Regions from separate parts of the Xanthomonas sp. NCPPB 1638 genome, predicted to be linked through region 1. Evidence: predicted binding sites of a transcription regulator. Region 1 holds the regulator's gene; each other region holds the start of a gene.
What was found. The regulator FliA, encoded in region 1, starts transcription of late flagellar genes. The targets are predictions, from matches to a motif close to TAAAGTTTNNCNNNCNNNGGCCGATAA.
Positions count from the first base shown of each region.

Region 1 (6,372 bases):
GGAACAGCTGCCATCTACGAGCGCCACTACAACAAGTCAAAGCCCGGCGAGCCGGAACAGCCGATGATCCTGGACATGCAGCGCTTGGGATTGAAGGAAGAAATACTTGAGCGCAACGGTATCGACCTGGGCAGCGATACGCGCCCCATGCCTTATCTCGACAGCAGCACGCAGCCACCGACGCCCGGCCTGTTCCAGCACAGCAAGACGACGCACCTGCACGTCTTGCCTATCACCGCGCGCGAACTGGAACATGAGCTGCGAGAACGCGATCCACAATTGTCGAGGCCGTCGGCACACCTTTTTCCGTCAGACCCCGGCCACGCGGATCATTCGCTCTACCAACAGATCAGGGATGGGGTGCAAAAGCTCGATGCCCAGCATGGCCGCGAGTGGGATGCATCAAGCCAGCGCATCACGGCTAGCTTGCTCGTACTCGCAAAGGAAGAAGGCTTGTCACGTGTAGACCATGTGCTACTCAACAACGCGACAGACAAGCTTGCGGCCGGAGAGAAAGTATTCCTGGTCCAGGGTACCCCGAGCGACCCAGGGCACCGCCGTGCCGACATGGCCACTGTACAGGCGGTGCAAACACCTGAAGACCACTCGTTCGAGCGCGTGCAATCGATTAATCAATCCCAATCGCAGGCGCGAGAGCAGCAGCAATCGCTTGAGCAATCGCAGCAAACAGTCGCTCCGCCTGGGCCAACGATGACGCGTTGAGGAAATAACGGTTCCTGGATCACTTCCACGGCGCCCTGACCGTTGCCAAACCGCCTGCGCGCGTAGCGGGGTAGATCGGCAGCGATGCTGGTAGTGAAACGACAACGGCCGCAGTACGCGGCCGTTGTCGTTAGATCAGGTAACCAGGATCGTCTTGACGATTCCCGATTCCCGATTCCCGATTCCCGATTCCCGATTCTCCCAATCCCGAATCCCGAATCCCGAATCCCGAATATCAATGATCGCTGGAGCGCAATCCATCCACATCCAGGATCAAGGCCATGCGGCCGTCGCCGATCAGCGTGGCGCCGGCGTAGCCGGGCAGGCCGCGCAGGGCGCGTGGTAGCGGTTTAATGACCACCTCCTCGCGGCCGCGCACCTGGTCCACCACCAGGCCGAAGCGGGTTTCGCCGGCCTGCAGCAGCACCACGGTCAGCAGCGGCGGCTGTTCGGCGGGCACGCCCAGCCAGCGGCGCAGGTCGATCAGGGGCAGGGTATGCGAGCGGCGGTCGAGCACGGCGCGGCCGTCGAACCAGCCCAGCGAGGTCTGCGGGGCGTGCAGCACTTCGACCACGCGTGCCAACGGCAAGGCGTAGACGGCTTCGCCGGCCTGCACCAGCAGCGTGGGCAGGATCGCCAGGGTCAGCGGGACGCGGATCATGAAGCGGCTGCCGCGGCCCAGTTCGGACTGGATCTGGATCTGACCACTCAATTCGCGGATGCGCGACTGCACCACGTCCATGCCCACGCCACGGCCGGAGATGTCGGTGACCTCGACCTTGGTGGAAAAGCCCGGCATGAAGATCAGATGCAGGCATTCGTCGGTGCTCAGGCGGGCGGCGGCCTCGGCGTCGATCAGGCCCTTGTTGCGGGCGATCTCGCGCAGCCGCTCGGGGTCGATGCCGGCGCCGTCGTCCTGGATTTCGATACTGACGTAATCGCCTTCCTGCTGCGCGGACAGGCGCACATGGCCGCTACGCGGTTTGCCGGTGGCTTCGCGCAGGGCCGGCGATTCGATGCCGTGGTCGATGGCGTTGCGCACCAGGTGCACCAAGGGGTCGGCCAGGGCTTCGACCAGGTTGCGGTCCAGTTCCGTCTCGGCGCCGATCAGTTCCAGTTCCACTTCCTTGGACAGGGTGCGCGCGACATCGCGCGCCACCTTCGGAAAGCGCGCGAAGACCTTGCTCACCGGCTGCATGCGGGTACGCATGACCGCGGTCTGCAGGCGCGCAGTGGCGATGTCCAGCGTGCTCACCGCGCGGTCGAGTTCTTCATCGCGCAGGCGGGTGCGCAAGGTCTTCAGGCGGTTGCGCGAGAGCACCAGTTCGCCGATGAGGTTGACGATGGCGTCCAGCCGCTTGGTGTCCACGCGCACGGTCTGCTCGGCCTCGGCACCGGCCTTGGCTGCGGCCTTGGGGCCGGCCTTGGCACCGGGCGCAGCGGGTGCGTGGGCGTCGTGCGCCGGTGCGGTGGCGCCTTTGGGCACGGACTTGACCGCCGGCGGGCCGCTCTTGGCATCGAATTGCGCAATCAGCGTGGCCGGTGCGTGCGGCACGGGTTCACCCGAGCCCATCGCATCCAACATGGCCTGCAGATAATCCAGCGACTGCTGCGCGGCATCGAAGTGATGCGCCTGCAACACCGCCTGGCCAGAGCGCGCCATGCCGAGAGTTTCCTCGGCGGCGTGGCACAGCTCCACCATGGGTTTGATCGCCAGGAAGCCGGCGCCGCCCTTGAGGGTGTGGAAACCGCGGAACACCGCGTTGAGCTGGTCGGCTTCGTCTGGTGCCTGTTCCAGCGACACCAGCTGTTCGCCGAGGCGGTCCAGGATTTCCTGGGCCTCGACGATGAAATCGGCAGCAATATCGTCTGGAACAGCACTCATGGTTACAACCCCAATCCGGACAGCAAATCGTCGGCGTCGTCCTGCGACACCGCATGACGGTCCAGGCCCTTGATGGCGGGGCCGGCAAGACCGCCGTCGTCGTTCTTCGGTTCGGTACTCTTCGGCGGCAGGCCGAGCGCACCGAAGCCCTCATGCACGCGGCGCACGATCCCGGCCACGCGGCGGATGATCTGCCCGCTGAGGTCCTGGTAGCTCTGCGCCAGCGACAGTTCGGTCAGGTTGTGGCGCATCTTGTCCAATAGCGCGGCCTGGTCCTGATTGAGGCCGCCGTCGCGCAGCTGGTTGGCCAGCACGCGGCATTCCTCGACCAGGTCCAGGGTGCGGTGGCTGGCCTTCTCGGTCATCTCCACCACATGGTCCAGGCGCGAGCAGGCATCGTCCAGTTCGCCGGCCTCGTCGGGCACGGTGGGCAGTTCGCCCAGGGCCTGTCCCAGTTCGCGGGCGAGCCGGCTCAGGCTCTGCATCATCGGGCGCGTGCGCAGGGCGGCGAGGTGATCGACCTCGCGCCGCCAGGCAACCTGGTCACCGCTTTCCAGTGCATCGAGCGCGTGTTGCAGGCGTTCGATCAGCGCGGCACGTTCGGCATCGGCTTCGACGGTGGCGTTCATCAGGCGGTCGCCGTCAGACGTTCGAACACCTTGCCCAGCTTCTCTTCCAGCGTTTGCGCGGTGAACGGTTTGATGATGTAGCCGTTCACGCCGCACTGGGCGGCTTCGATGATCTGCTCGCGCTTGGCTTCGGCGGTCACCATCATCACCGGCAGGTGCTTGAGCTTGGCGTCGGCGCGGATGTTGCGCAGCAGGTCGATGCCGGTCATGCCGGGCATGTTCCAGTCCGTCACCACGAAATCGAACGGACCTGCGCGCAGCGCAGCCAGCGCGCTGTTGCCATCCTCGGCCTCTGCGGTGTTGGTGAAGCCAAGATCTGCCAACAGATTCTTGACGATGCGTCGCATTGTCGAGAAGTCGTCCACGATCAGGATCCGCATGTTCTTGTTCACATCAAGCTCCTAACACGAAAAATACGCGAAAAAATCAATCGTCATTTTCGACACCGGCATCGGCCAGTTCGAATACCTTGAGGCGGCCGCGCAAGCGCACCACGGCCTGGCCGTGGATCTGGCAGACGCGCGATTCGCTGACACCGAGTACGGCGCCGATTTCCTTCAGGTTCAATTCCTGTTCGTAGTACAGCGACAGCACCAGTTGCTCGCGCTCGGGCAATTGGCCGATGGCCTTGCCCAGCTCGCGGCCGAATTCGCCCCGTTCCATCATCTGCTGCGGATTGGGCCCGCCTTTGGCGGTGGTGTCCAGCTCGCCGTGATCTTCGATGCGCGATTCCAGGCTCAGCACCTGGCCGCGTGCGGCGTCTTCCATCAGGCGCAGGTAGTCGGGCAGCGGCATCTCCATCGCGGCGGCCACTTCGGTGGCGGCGGCGGCACGGCCGGTGTTCTGTTCGATCTTGCGCACGGCGGCGGCGGCATCGCGGGCACGGCGGTGCACCGAACGCGGCACCCAGTCGCCACGGCGGATCTCGTCGATCATCGAGCCGCGGATCCGGATCGAGGCATAGGTCTCGAACGAGGCACCCTGCTCGGAGTCGTAGCTGCGCGAGGCTTCGATCAGGCCGATCATGCCGGACTGGATCAGGTCGTCCACTTCCACGCTCGCCGGCAGGCGGGCAGCCAGGTGGTGGGCGATGCGGCGCACCAGGTCGGCGTGCAGGGTCACCACGTCGTTGGCGTTGTTGCGTTGGACGGCACGGTATTGCGCGGTGGCGGTCGTTGCGGTGGCGGTACTCATGCGGCCACTCCCCGTTGGATGATGCGTTCGACAAAGAACTCGACGTTGCCGCGCGGCACGGTGGGGGCCTGCCAGCGCGAGGTACGGCGAGCGATTTCTGCAATGGCCTGCGCCGACGGACTGGCAGGGTAGGCCTTGATGACGGGTTGCTGGCGCTGCACCGACAGGCGCAACCAGTCGTCCTGCGGCACATGGCCGAGGTAGTTCAGCGAGACATCGCCGAGGAATTTCTCGCAGACGCGGGAGAGCTTGTCGTACAGCAGGCGGCCCTCGTTGGGGTCGCGCACCATGTTGGCGATGATCTGCAGGCGGTCCACGCCGCGTTCGCGCGAGAGCACCTTGATGAGTGCGTAGGCATCGGTGATCGAGGCCGGTTCATCGCAGACCACCACCACGGTGTCCTGGGCGGCCTGGCAGAAGGTCAGCACGCTGTCGGTGATGCCGGCGGCGGTGTCGATGACCATCACGTCCAGATCGCGCTCCAGCTCGGAGAACACATTGACCAGGCCGATGTGCTGGGCGGGGGCCAGTTCGGCCATGTGGCGGCGGCCGGAGGCGGCCGGCACCACCAGCACGCCGCCGGGGCCTTCGATGATGACTTCATCCAGCGTGCAACGGCCGGCGATCAGGTCGGCCAGGGTGTACTTGGGTGAAAGCCCCAGCACCACGTCCAGGTTGGCCAGGCCAAGATCGGCGTCCAGCAGCAGCGTGCGCTTGCCCATGTCGGCAAGTGCCACGGCCAGGTTGGCGGAGATGTTGGTCTTGCCCACGCCACCCTTGCCACCGGTCACGGCAATGGTGCGCACCGGGCCCAGGGGCTCGGGACGGGTTGCCGACAGGGGGAAGGCGTTGGTCAGCTTTGCGTATTCACGCGACTGCATGGTTGTGCTCCGGAGTACAGGGCTTATCGGCAGCGCGCCGTAAATCTTCAAGGCGAAGAACGAGACTGGCGGCATTGGCGCGGTGCAGGTCGTCGGGGACCCGCTGTCCGTCAGTCACCCAGGTGATGGGTAGTTGGTGATCGACCACCACCGACAGGGCACTGCCGAAGCGGCCGGTCTCGTCGAGTTTGGTCAGCACCACGCCCTGGGGCTTGGCGTGGGCAAAGCGGCGCACGACCTCGTCGAGGTCGGCGAAATGGGAGTTGGCGGGCAGCACCAGCAGCGAGGTGACTTGCTGGGCGGCGCGTAGCCAGTTCAGCTGGGCGGCCAGGGCGCGATCGCGCTGGCCCATGCCGGCGGTGTCGATCAGCACCAGCTTGTAGTCGCGCAGGCGCTCCAGCAGGGCGAGCAGGCTTTCGGCGCTGTCGGCCTCGTGCACCGCGATGCCGAGCTGGCGGCCGTAGCTGTGCAGCTGCTCGCGGCCGCCGACGCGCAGGGTGTCGGTGGTGACCAGGGCCACGTCGCGGGGGGCGTGCTGGGCGGCGAAGCGCTGCGCCAGCTTGGCGATGGTGGTGGTCTTGCCGGCACCGGTCGGGCCGACCAGGGCGATCACCCCGCCGCGTTCCAGCGGGTCGATCGGGGTCACCGGCAGGCGCTTGGACAGCAGGCCCAGCATCAGTCCGCGGCCGCGGTGCAATTCGGTATCGGCCGGGATCTGCAGGGCCACGTCGCGGGTGAGGCCGGCGTCGAAGCCGTAGTCGTCCATCAGTTCCAGCGTCTGCGCGCGCACCGGGGAGCCGCGCAGGCGCTCGTCGGTGAGGCGGTTCATTTCGCGCTCGATCATCTGCCGCATTAGCGCCAGCTCGCCGCGCAGTTGCTTGAGTTCTTCGTCGTTCTGCGGGATCGGCGCGGCAGCCACCGGCACGGCGGCCAGCGCAGCGGGGGCCGGCGGGGCGACCACGATCGGTGGCAAGGCGGCCGGCGGCAGGATCTGCGGCAGGGCCTCGTCCAGATCGAAGTCGGCCGCGTCGGCGAACGCGTCGTCGTCCTGGCCCTGGCC
Region 1 is NZ_CM192984.1:1,927,754-1,934,125, forward strand. It holds gene ACCQ13_RS08315 (XVIPCD domain-containing protein) at 1-723, shown strand, start outside; gene ACCQ13_RS08320 (chemotaxis protein CheA) at 959-2,608, opposite strand; gene ACCQ13_RS08325 (protein phosphatase CheZ) at 2,611-3,237, opposite strand; gene cheY (chemotaxis response regulator CheY) at 3,237-3,629, opposite strand; gene ACCQ13_RS08335 (RNA polymerase sigma factor FliA) at 3,664-4,431, opposite strand; gene ACCQ13_RS08340 (MinD/ParA family protein) at 4,428-5,312, opposite strand; gene flhF (flagellar biosynthesis GTPase FlhF) at 5,299-6,372, opposite strand, start outside.

Region 2 (6,372 bases), 870 kb from region 1:
CGGATCCGACGGCGACGTTGGAGGAAATCAGGCTTGAGCTTCTCCGCCGCTGCAACGTGCATGTTCATGAGCAAACGGTGGTCTCGACGTTGAAAAGGCTTGGTATCGAGCGCCGCCCTAGCCATGAGGTGGTAACGATCGAGAAAGTCCAGATCGATAAGTCGCGTTATGGCTATACCGATGCGCACGCTCGCCAGGAGCCGGAACAGACCTACCCGAGTTGCCTGACCAACGCCGAATGGGCACTGGTCAGGGATATTTTCGAGAAGGAAGGCGGGCGCGGTTTGCCGCCGCGCATCAGCCGCAGAACGCTGGTGGATGCGTGTTGTTATGTGGTGCGCAGCGGTGGGTCGTGGCGGATGCTGCCAGTACATTTTCCACGTTGGCAAAACGTGTATCGCACCTTCCGCCGCTGGAGCGAGCAAGGCAAGTTCGAGCAGATGCACGACCGCCTGCGCGGGCAATGGCGCGAGCGCGAAGGAAGGAACGAAGAACCCACCGCCGCAGTGATCGATGCACAATCCACGCGCGGTTCTGCGCAAGGTGGCGACACTGGCTATGACGCCGGCAAGAAGGTCAAAGGGCGCAAACGGCATCTGGTGGTGGATACGCTCGGATTGCTGCTTGCCGTGAGCGTCACCGCCGCCAGCATGCAGGACCGCGATGGCGCTTATCCGGTGGTGGAACGGGCGATGGAAAAATATCCGAGCATCCAGACGCTGTACACCGACAGCGGTTACGCAGGGCAGTGTGCGCAGCTGCTGTCGCAGTGTCACAACATCCGGGTACAGGTCGTGCGGCATCCGGCCAACAAGAACGTGGGGCGTTGGATGGGTCCAGAGCAGCCGGACCTATTCACTGTGAAAGCCAGTGCTCAGGGATTTGTGGTGCTGGCCAAGCGTTGGGTGGTCGAACGCACGCATGCCTGGAACGACCGTGCACGCCGACTCGTCATGCACCACGATCGGCTGCCCAAGGTGGCCGAGGCGTGGGTATGGCTGGCTCAAGCGCGATTGCTGCTGGCGCGGCTGACTGGTTAATTATGTAAACACCCTCTCAGGGCCGGGCCTGCGTCAAAAATCCTGCCCGGGCCACTGTGGCATGGCAGCGGACACAAAAAAGCCCCTCCGAAGAGGGGCTTTGGACGGCTGCGGAACGCTGCCGTATTGCGGCGGCAGCTGGCTGCAAGTTACTGCAGCAGGCTCAGCACGTTCTGCGGAACCGACTTGGCCTGGGCCAGCATCGCGGTACCGGCCTGCTGCAGGATCTGCGTGCGGGTCAGTTCGGCGGTTTCCTTGGCGTAGTCGGTATCGCGGATACGGCTACGCGAGGCCGACAGGTTTTCCGAGGTTGCGCTCAGGTTGGCGATGGTGGAGGTGAAGCGGTTCTGCACCGCACCCATGTCGGCGCGCGAGGAGTTGACCGCGGTCAGCGCCTTGTCGACGATTTCCAGGGCCTTCTGCGAGCCGGAGAACGTGGAGATGTCCAGGCTGCTCAGGGTCGAAACGGCGGAGCCGGAAGCGGCCGACGCGGTGGTGATGCCGGCGCCAACGGTGATGCCAGTGGCGCTGGAGGTGCCAGCCGACAGCGAGGTGAAGTCCTGGCCAGCCTTCAGCGATTCGATCTGCACCGTACCGTCGGTCTTGATCGAGGCGTACATGCCGGTCTGGTCCAGCTTGTCGTTGATCGCCGCAGCAACCTTCTTGTTGACGTCGGCAGCGGTGTCGCCGGAAGCGACCTTGACGTCGGCGATGGTGACGCTCTTGGCAGCGCCGCTGGCATCGTTGAACGCCAGGCTGATACCGGTGACCGAACCAGAAGCGGTGGCGGTGCCGGTGACGCCGGCAGCAGAGACCGCAGCAGCAAACCGGGCCTTGCCCAGCGAATCGACGTTGGCGTCGACGATGCTGTTGATGCCGATGGTCTGGCCAGCGTCGGCACCGACCTGGAACAGCGCGCCGGAGAAGTCGCCGTTCAACAGCTTGGTGCCGTTGAAGTTGGTCTGGTTGGCAACGCGGTCGATTTCGGCGGTGAGCTGCTTGACTTCGGAGTTCAGCGCGTCACGGTCGGTGGACGAGTTGGTGGCGTTGGACGACTGCACCGACAGCTCGCGGATACGCTGCAGGTTGCTGCCGATTTCCACCATCGCGCCTTCGGCGGTCTGGGCCAGCGAGATGCCGTCGTTGGCGTTGCGCGAGGCCACGTCCAGGCCGCGGATCTGCGTGGTGAAGCGTTCGGAAATCGCCAGACCGGCGGCGTCGTCCCTGGCGCTGTTGATGCGCAGGCCCGACGACAGACGCTGGATACTCGTCGACATGCTGGCGCTGCTGGTGTTGAGGTTCCGCTGAGCGTTCAGCGACATTACGTTGGTGTTGATGACCTGTGCCATTTGATTTCTCCTAAGCGATTTTTCCGGCAAGGGGGCTTGCCTGGATTCTCCGCAGGGGGGCCATCAAGTTGGCCGTTGCCGCTGCTGAGATGGATAACGGCGTTGTATCGGGAACCTTTAGCGGATATCGGCGTTTTTTATCGCTTTTCCGCTTCGGGACAAGAGGCAGGAACGTTGTGTAGCAAGGGCGGCGATAGATCCGGCGGCACCCTGTCGATCTTTAGACTTGGTATAACCCTGAAATAATAAATACCGTCCTTCCACGCGACCCGGGCCGCGCGGGAGCGAACAAAACGCAGGGTGTCCTGCGCAAATTCAGCGGATCAAATTAAACAACGACGACGATTGCATCTGCTGAAAAATCGTTTGAGCGGCCTGCAACGAGGCCTTCTCGAGTTGGTACTGCCCGATCGCCGAGGCGTAGTCCAGATCGCGGATCGACGACAGGGTGGTCTTGAGCGTGACTTCATTGGATTCGAGCAAGGAGTTGGCGTTGTCAATTGCTGACAACTGCGCGCCACCGGAGGCGCGCGCATCGATCATCTTGGAGGACGCCTGCGCGATATCGCGCATCGACGACTGCAAGGTGTTGATCATCGATGCCTTTTGCGGCGGGGTCAGGGTGTCCGAGTTGAGTGCGCCGACTAGGTCGTCGATGGTGGAGAACACGTCCTTGGTGCTGGAGGCGCCAATCTGGAAACTATCCCCCACCGCCGGTGCGCCGCTGATGCGCATGCGCACGCCGGCCGCGTTGATGTCTTCGCCATCTTTATAGGTGCCGGTGCTGACCACCGCATTGGTGCTGTCGCGCACTTCATAGGTGTTGGCGGCGGTGAACTGCACGCTGTAGCTGCTGCCATTCCAGCTGCCGGTGCTGGCGTCGCGGCTGAAATCCAGCAGCAACCCGGTGCCGGTATTGGCGGCGTTGGCGTGCGCGTCCACGGTGCCGTCGCCGGTGCGGATGCGCATGAAGATTTCGCTGCCGGGCAGGGTGTCGCTGACAAAGGTGTCCGGCGCCACTTCCACCTGTTTCTGGGTCTGGTCGCCGTTGTAGGTGACGCTGCCACTGCTCTTGATGAACGGTGCGCTGCCGTCGGCCGTGCCGCCGAACAGGTAGCGCCCGGTGCCGTCGGTGCTGTTGGCCAGGCTGACCATGCTGTCGCGCAGGGCGGTCAGCTCCGAGGCGATCGCCTTGCGATCGTCGGGGCTGAGCGAGGAATTGTTGGCCTGCACCGCTAATTCGGTGACGCGCGCCATTTTGTCGCCGGCCTGGGTCAGGGCGTTTTCCTGCAGGCCCAGGCGGTTCTGCACGTTGTTGGCGTTTTCGCCGAAGCGGGTGATTGCTGCCAGCGCGCGATCCAGGCCCACGGCGGTACCGGCAGCGACCGGGTCGTCCTTGGCGGTGACCAGGCGCTGGCCGCTGGACAGCTGCGATTCGAGCTGGTTCAGCCGCGCCTGCTTGGCCCCCATCGAGGCGACCGACTGGCTGTACATCATGCTGGTGGAGATACGGTCAGTCATCAGCGTACGGCGCCCAGGATGGCTTGGAAGATGGTGTCGGCGGTGGAAATCATCTGTGCAGCGGCCTGGTAGGCCTGCTGCAGCTTCAGCATGTTGGCGGCTTCCTCATCGAGGTTGACGCCAGAAATCGAGTCGCGGCTGGCCTGCGCCTGGTCATTGATGACCTTCTGCGCATCGGCCGAATAACTGGCTGCACGCGCCGCCGACCCCACCGACGTGGTCAGGCCCGACAGCGCGCCGTTGAGCGTGACCGTGCCGCCGTTGAGCGCCTTGGCGTCTTCGACCTTGGCCAATAACTTGGCGTTGCCGTTGTCGCTGGAGCCGGCACCCATCGGGCCGACGCCGAAGGTATCGCCGGCTTTGGGCGCGCCATCCAGCGCAAAACTCCAGCCATTGGCGCTGATGGTCTGGCCGGCGGTGTAGGCGAACGGCCCGGTGCCATCGATGGTGTACTGGTTGGCGTCGATGAACTCCACCGAGGAGGGGGTCAGCAGCGCCGGGTTCTGCGCATTGGTGACCTTGACGTCGCTGATCTTGCCCGAGCCTAAGTTGGCGACGGTGGCGGTGGCCTTGACCGGCGTTGCCGCAGCAATGCGCGACGGGTCGGTGATGGCCACCGACAAGGTGCCGGCGAGCCCGGCAGTGGGTTGCAGCAGGAACTTGTCGCCGTTGGCTGGCGTGCCGCCGACCACCATGCTGACGCCATTGAGCACCAGTGGGTTGGCTGCGGTGCCGGTGCCGGTCATCGGCACGGCCGAGCCGGTGCTGGCGTTGGTGGCCTTCCAGTTGGTGCCATCGAAACTGAGCGTGACGTTCTGCCCATCCACCGCGCTCATGTTGCTGAAAGTGGCGCTCAGGGAGGCACTACCGGTGTTGTTCGGGTTGGCGGCAGTGGTGGGCGAGCCGATGTTGAAGAAATTGCCGCCCATCGCGCCGTACAGGTCCATGCCTTGCGCGTGACCGGCGTTGAATGTGCTGGCCATGCCCACCGCCAGACGGCCGAGTTCGGCCTGGGTCGGCTCCAGCACGCTGCTACGGAACTCCAGCAGGCCGCCGATCTGCCCGCCCAGCGAATTGGCGCTGAGGCTGACGTTCTGGCCCTGGGTCTGCATCGCCACCTGCAGCTTGGTCGGCTGGTACGGGTCGGCGACGGTGGTGAGCTTGGCCGAGGTGGTTCCCACCACCAGCGGCTGACCGCCGGCGGTGAAAACGTTCATGAAACCACCGTCCTGCATCACCGCAGTGCCGCCGGTGTAGCTCACCAACTTGGTCACCAGCGCGTCGCGCTGGTCGAGCATGTCCGGCGCTGCATTCTGGGCACTGTTGCCGATGGCGCCATTGATCTTGGCGATCTGCTGCGTCAAACGGTTGACCTCGTCCACCGATGAGGTCAGGCCGCTGTTGACCTCATTGCTCAGGCTGTCCATCTGCCCGTTGAGCTGTTTGAAGCGCGTCGCGAGCGAGTTGCCGCTGTCGAGCATGCTCTGGCGTTCGGCAGTGGAGGAGGCATTGGAAGACAGTGCGCTGGTGGAGTCGAAGAAGTTCGACCACAGCCCGGCCACGTTGGTGGCAGTGTTGGAGTACAGCGCATCCACGCGGTTGGACAGCGAGGACAGCTGCTGCAGGCGCGAGAGTTCGCCGCCGCTGTCGAGCAGGCGCGAAATGGCCAGCTGGTCGGCCACCCGGCCCACGTCGGTGATCTTGGCGCCATTGCCCACGAACGCGTAGCCCATGTCGGTGGGCGTGCGCGTTGCAAATTCCACACGTTGGCGGCTGTAGCCTTCGGTATTGATGTTGGCGACGTTGTGGCTCACGGTCGACAACGCCCGTTGGAAGGCGATCAGTGCGCTGGTCCCGGTGGACATGATGGACATGGGCGACTACCTCAGCGACGGATGGTGCCAAGCCCGGCCGGCTCGGCGGTACTGGCGTAGCGGTTGGACAGATCGGCCGCCGCGTTGCCAATTGCGGCCACCGCACGGTCGATGGTCGGGCCGTTGGCGATCGCCGCGATCTTGGCCGCATAGCCCGGATCGGTGGCGTAGCCAGCACGTTGCAAGCCGCGTGCAAAACCGTGGATATCGGTGCCGGCCTGTAGTGCGCCCTGGTAGCGGTCGTTGTTCTTCAGCAGGCGCACGTAGTCGGCAAAGCTTTCCTCGGCCGAGCCGTAGGCACGGAAATCGGCGGTTTCGGTGGTCTTGACGCCGTTGACGTACTCGTGGGTGCCAGTGGTGACCTTGGCGCCGTTCCAGCCGGTGGCCTTGATGCCGAACAGGTTGTTGGAATCGCCGCCATTGCCGATGCCGCGACGGCCCCAGCCGGTTTCCAGCGCGGCCTGTGCCACCAGTGCGCGTGGGTCCACGCCCAGTTCGCGTGCGGCTTTTTGTGCATGCGTCCAGATCTTGGCGACGAAGCCTTCCGGGGTGCGTTCGCCCAGGCTGGCAGCGGCGCTGCTGGCGGCG
Region 2 is NZ_CM192984.1:2,801,394-2,807,765, reverse strand. It holds gene ACCQ13_RS12005 (IS5 family transposase) at 1-1,040, shown strand, start outside; gene ACCQ13_RS12000 (flagellin) at 1,190-2,389, opposite strand; gene flgL (flagellar hook-associated protein FlgL) at 2,705-3,910, opposite strand; gene flgK (flagellar hook-associated protein FlgK) at 3,910-5,784, opposite strand; gene ACCQ13_RS11985 (flagellar assembly peptidoglycan hydrolase FlgJ) at 5,796-6,372, opposite strand, start outside.
Region 2: the regulator FliA is predicted to act here: its motif matches at 2,483-2,509, upstream of ACCQ13_RS12000 (flagellin).

Region 3 (6,372 bases), 470 kb from region 1:
GTTGTCCATTGCACCAATGGCAGGTGTGCGTCAGCTGTAACCCGTGGCATCGTGGCGGACATGGACCTGTCCGCCCTCGATACGATTGATGATCCGCATGCGCTGCGCCAGGCTGCACGCGCCTTGCTGGCGACCGCGCAGACCACCATTGAACGCCAGCAGGCGTTGATCGATACGCGCGAACGCACCATCACCCTGCGCGATGCGCAGATCGCCGCGCTCACCGCCGAGATCGCCCGCCTGCGCCGGCTGCAATTCTCGGCCAAGACCGAGCGCATGGACCCGGACCAGCGCCAGCTGTTCGAAGACACCATGGCCGCCGATATCGCCGCAGTGGAAGCGCAGTTGGCCGCGCTCCAGGCCGAGGGCGAGACCGCAGCGGTGACCCAGAAGCGTCGGCGTGCAGCAAACGCCGGGCGCAAGCCGTTACCCGAGCATCTTGAGCGTGTAGAAACTCGGCACGAGCCGGCCAACTGCAACTGCCCGCAGTGCAACAGCGCGCTGGTGGCCATCGGCGAGCATGTCAGCGAGCGTCTGGCCTGCAAGCCGCTGGAGTTCTACGTCAAGCGCGATGTGTACCCGCAGTATTGCTGCCGTCGCTGTGAGCTGATCGTCGCCGAGCCGGTGGCGGCGGCGATCATCGAGCGCGGCCAGGCCGATGCCAGCCTGCTGGCCCAGGTCGCTGTCGCAAAGTATGTCGATCACTTGCCGCTGTATCGGCAGGAAGCCATTTATGCACGCAGCGGCGTTGCCTTGTCGCGTAGCACGATGGCCGAGTGGATCGGCGCCATCGGCGTGGCGCTGCAACCGTTGGCCGACCGCCTGGCGGTGCGGATGCAGCAGCAATCGGTGCTGCATGCCGATGAAACCCCGGTGCAGCTGCTGGATCCAACAGCAGGCTCCTCCAAGCGTGCGTATCTGTTTGCGTATGCCACCGCCCACCACCCGGGCGCCGATCCACCGATGGTGGTATTCCAGTTCCAGACCAGCCGCAGCGGCCAGCACGCACGCGATTTCCTTGGGAAGTGGCGCGGCGCACTGATGGTGGACGACTACAGCGGCTATAAAGCCAGCTTTGCGCAGGGTGTCACGGAGCTGGGGTGTTGGGCCCACGCCCGGCGCAAGTGGCATGAGCAGCATGCGGCCAGCGGCAGCGCGATTGCGGCTGAAGCGATCGCGCGCATCGGCGTGCTTTACACCATCGAAGCGGCAGCCAGCGCGCTGAAGCCCGATGAGCGTCTGGCTTACCGACAAGAACACGCCGTGCCGGTGCTATCGCGGCTGAACTGCTGGTTGTTGGAGTTGCAGCAGACGGTGATGGGCAACAGCGGCACCGCGCGTGCACTGGCCTATACGCTCAAGCGATGGGACGCGCTGACGCGTTATGTCCAGGACGGACGTTACCCGATCGACAACAACCTGATCGAAAACGCGATTCGTCCGGTGGCGCTGGGACGCAAGAATTGGCTGTTTGCCGGCTCAGCGCAGGCGGGCAGGCGCGCGGCGGCGATCATGAGCCTACTGGCCACCGCCAAGGCCAACGGTATCGAACCGCATGCCTGGCTGCATGACACCCTGGCGCGGCTGCCGACGACCTTGGATCGGGACATCGATCAATTGCTGCCGTTGCGCACGGAGTGAGGTTTCGGGGTAGGTGAGGTTGGCGGACGCTTACACAGCTAGCTCGAACTTCACCGACACATGTGATGCCAGTTAACGCACACGATTGGTCTTGGAACGAGACTTGATGTCAGCCAAAAGCGCGTGCTGATCTTTGGTGGGAAGCTGCATGAACTCCTGGATGAGTTCTGCTAGTTCCTCTGTCTCTGCATAGAGGTAGGCGAGAGAGACGCCTAGGGCATCAGCCATCTTCTGGGCGGTCTCACTGTCGCACTCGTGCACTGCCCGCTCGTATCGATTGATTCGAACGGCTGCGACATCTTCTGGTAGTCCCATGAGCACTCCTAATGCCTTCTGGCTGAGCCGAAGTGTCTTCCTCCGCTTCTTCATGCGGGCGGCGAAGACGACACGAACACTGCGGGCGTTGGGAGAAGTCATGCCCCAAGGATGAACGTAAGCTACGTTTCTCGTAAATTACGTTTCCCGTATCTTACGTTTAGCGTATCTTTTGCTTCGTTGCAACCCCGGTGGTCGGTAATTGTCGACTTCGACAAGTCCTTGTAGTCGGAATTCTCTGACGGGTCTTGGGACGGAGGAAGTGCAATGGCTGTCTACGTCGTGACTTGGAACCTCAACAAAGAACGCAGCAACTATGACGCTGCGCGCCGCCAGTTCATCCAGCATTTGGAGCGCTACGCCAACACGCAGGACAGCGGATTGGAAAGCGTGCGATGGATGCAGAGCACCGGAACTGCTCAGCAGTTGAGTGATGACCTCCGTCAGAAGCTTGACAACAATGATCGCCTCTTTGTGAGCAAACTCAGTGTCGATCAATACGCTGGATGGCTCGCCAAAGATGTCTGGGATTGGATCCGTCCACGGTTGTGACGGTGGTCGGGTATCATCTGAGGTATCAAAGCAAACCCATCCATTGAGTTCTAATTTGTTTAGGATCAGTGGATTGTCTGAGGGCGTTTACAGGCTCCGCCCACCTCCACCAATGAGCGGACCGATGAGGTCCTGGAGAGGCCGGGAACCCCTGTAAAACAAGGGTTCTCGGCCTTTTTCATGCATGAAGCAGCGGGTACGTGAACGTCTCGATCCATGCGGAAAGGCCCACGGTTCCGTCTGCTAGCTGACTGACGCCGCGCACCTGCTTGCCAGGGGCCAACCGGCCCGCATTTGCTGTCATGCGAGCGATACGGCCGCCCGTCTCAGCAACTTCCTGCGGTCCGGCCAGGTCCTGTGCTGCTTAGCAGCAACCTGGCACAGTGCAAAAAAAATCCAGATAATCGGAACCTGCATCCCGACTGGTAGCCAACTGCGGCAATGCATCCAGAGATCTGTCAAGTTGTGCGCAGCAGGGCACGCCCGGCTGCCTCGGCGGCATCAAGGCCGCGACGACGAAGCCGTCAAGCAGGCGAAAATCCGGCCAGACAACGCTTCATTTTCCGACCCGTGGTCGCGGCACCCGCTGGCTCAATTTCTGCCGAGCCCGGTCGATAATGTTGCAGATTCCTAAAGAACCTTCAATGTGATCCTCCACCTGCGGCGGGATTTTCGTCTGGGCATCGTCAAGCTGCTTGGGCCAATCACTGCGCTACTGCTCTGCCTTTACGCGGTCTATCTGGCTGTGTCCGGCCAAGTGGTGGCGTGCCTGGTCACCACTACGTTGGGCATGTTGGCGATCTGGCGCGGCTGGCGGATGCGTATCGCCGAACGTACGGGCGCCGGTGGCGTCTGGTTGGCGTCGATCAATGTCGGAGGTTGCCTGGTGGCCTGCTGGACCGGCGGCGACGGCGCGCTGCCTTGGCTGTTTCCGGTGTTGGCGACCAACTATTTCCTGTGTGGGCCGCAGCGTGCGGTATTGCTGAGCCTGCCGCTGCTGGCCGCCTTGCTGTTCCTGCCCGGCCTGATCGTGAGTGCCGGCCAGGGCGTGTCGACCGTGGCGGTGACCCTGGTCACGTTGGCGGTGGGCTACGTGTTTTCGCTGCGGATGCAGGACGACCGCGTACATCTGGAAGAGCTGGCGTCGCTTGACGCGCTGACCGGCCTGCCGAACCGACGCATGCTCGAACGCGCGCTGACCCACCAGATCCAGCAACGTCAACCGCAGGACCGGCTCAACAGCCTGATCATCCTGGATCTGGACCATTTCAAGGAGGTCAATGATCTGTACGGCCATGCCGCAGGCGATGCGGCGCTGTCGGACCTGGCCACCATCCTGCGCTTCGAAGTACGCGCGCCGCATCAGGTCTTCCGCTTTGGCGGCGAGGAGTTCGTGGTGCTGCTGCGCGCCGCTTCGCTGGCCGAACTGGAGGCGACCACCGAGCGGTTGCGCAAGGTGATCCGCAACGGGTTACGCGGGCCGGGCGGGCGCATCACCGTCTCGCTGGGCGCGGCACGGCACGATGGCGAAACCCATTGGCAGGACTGGTTTTCGCGCGCAGATGCGGCGCTGTACCTGGCCAAGAACAGCGGCCGCGACAGCGTGCGGCTTGCCGACTAAGGGACAGCAGGACATGCGCGCGGCGACCATCGCCACAACGCGCATGCGTCCTCGCCCGCCGGGCGACGCGGCGTCACCGGTCAGATGCGGGACCTCCCGCGCCGCGTGACGATGTCGACCAGCAGCACTGGCAGACCGCGATGCCGGATCGTCAGCGCGCGGTCTGCCCGCGCTCGAACGAGGTGCCGCTTGCCATCTGCCCGGATGCCTCGACGGCACCCATTGCCAGAGGAACGGCCGTCGGCGCCTGGCCCTGCTTCCACCCGCCCAAGGCCTTGTATACACCGACCACGCCGACATTGACTGCCGCCTCGGCCTGCGCCAGGGCATCGTCGGCCGCCAGCTGGGTGCGCTGTGCATCCAGCAAGGTGAGGAAGTCTTGCGAACCTTCGCGGTAGCGGATCTGCGCCAACTGTTCGGCACGCCGTGCGGCATTGGCCTGCTCGACCACGATGGCCAGGCGCGCCTGCTGGCGGCCGTAGCCGATCAAGGCGTTTTCGGTGTCTTCCAGCGCCAGTAGCACGGCCTGCTGATACTGTGCCAGCGCACCTTCGGCCTGCGCCTTGCTGGCACGCAAGCGCGCCCGCACGGTGCCGAAATCGAACGCCGCCCAGCTGATCGACGGGGTGATCGACCAGGCCTTGGCATTGCCGTCGGTCAGCCGCGCTGCATCGCCGGACAGGAAGCCGACAAAGCCGCTGACGCTGATACGCGGGAACAGATCGGCCGTGGCAACGCCCACCTGCGCGGTGGCTGCCGCCAGCTGGCGTTCGGCGCGACGCACGTCCGGGCGCTGACGCAGCAATCCGGCCGTATCGCCCAGCGGCAACGGCCGCACGAATGCCGGCATGCTGCGCGCGACCAGGGTGGCGTCCAGCGCATTGGGCTGTTGGCCAAGCAACACGGCCAGCCGGTGGCGGTACTGTGCCTCGGCGGTTTCCAGCAACGGAATATCCGCTTCGATGGCTTTCAGGCGGGCCAGGCTGCTCTGCACATCCAGCTCGCTGCCGGCACCCAGGTCCCAACGCGTCTGCGTCAGCTTCTGGGTGTCGTGCAGATTGCTCAGGGTGCGCCTGGAGACAGCGAGCTGTTTCTGGGTGCCGCGCAATTGGAAGTAATTGCGCGCTACTTCGGCCGCCACGGTGACCTGCACGTCCTGCAGGTTGGCCTGCTCGGCATCCAGGTCGGCACGCGCCGCTTCCGATGCGCGGCGCTGGCGGCCGAACAGATCCAGTTCCCAGGCTGCATCGAGACCAAGGGTGGTTTGTTCGGTGAGGAAGCGCTGATTGCCGGCGATCACCTGCTGCTGTTCGCGACGATCGAAGCTGCCTTGTGCGGCGATGTGCGGCGCCTGATCCAGACGACGTTCGACGAACACCGCGCGCGCCTGCTTGACACGCGACACGGCGATGCGCAGGTCGTGGTTGGCGAACAAGGCATCGCGTACCAGCTGTTCCAGCACCGGGTCGTCGAATTGCGACCACCAGGTGCCGACCGGGGATTCGGCGCTGAAGGACGCGTTCTGCGCGCCCTGCAGCGTGACCGAGGCGGGTGGGTCGGGCCGGTAATCCGGCCCTACCGCGCAACCGCCGAGCACCAGCGCGGCCAGTGCCGTGCCGAGCAATGTTCTTACCATGGCAAGGTCTCTCCCAGGTGGGTGTAGCTACCGGTGGGGCCGTGGGCGTCCAGCAGCGCCATCTGCACGCTGCTGTGCGCGCCCTGCGCTACCTCGATCTCGCCCTCGCCACTGTTCATGTCGGTCTTGACGTAGCCCGGGTGCACGGTATTGACCTTGATCGGGGTGTCGCGCAGTTCGTAAGCCAGGTGCACGGTCCAGCTGTTCAAGGCGCTCTTGGAGGCGTTGTAGGCCGGCACCTTGAAGTCGTAGATGGGCGAACCGGGCTGGCTATGCAAGGTCAACGAGCCGAGGATGCTCGACACGTTGACGATGCGGCCAGCCAGCGAGCGACGCAGTAACGGCAGGAACGCCTTGGTCACGCCCACCACCGCGAACAGGTTGGTGTCGAAATTGCGCTTCCAGGTGTCCAGGCTTTGCTCGGACGGCTTGCGTTGCACGTCGTCGATCATGATGCCGGCGTTGTTGACCAGGATGTCCAGGTGGCCGTGACGCTGCCCCACCGTGCCGACGGCCGCGGCGATGCTGATGTCGTCGTTGACGTCCAGTTGAATCGCTTCCACCGGCAGGCCTTCTGCCTGCAGCGTGAGCGCGGCGGCCACCGCGT
Region 3 is NZ_CM192984.1:1,453,532-1,459,903, reverse strand. It holds gene tnpB (IS66 family insertion sequence element accessory protein TnpB) at 1-40, shown strand, start outside; gene tnpC (IS66 family transposase) at 61-1,641, shown strand; gene ACCQ13_RS06310 (helix-turn-helix domain-containing protein) at 1,714-2,010, opposite strand; gene ACCQ13_RS06305 (hypothetical protein) at 2,224-2,508, shown strand; gene ACCQ13_RS06300 (GGDEF domain-containing protein) at 3,155-4,129, shown strand; partial or broken gene ACCQ13_RS06295 (efflux transporter outer membrane subunit) at 4,350-5,765, opposite strand; gene ACCQ13_RS06290 (SDR family oxidoreductase) at 5,759-6,372, opposite strand, start outside.
Region 3: the regulator FliA is predicted to act here: its motif matches at 3,100-3,126, upstream of ACCQ13_RS06300 (GGDEF domain-containing protein).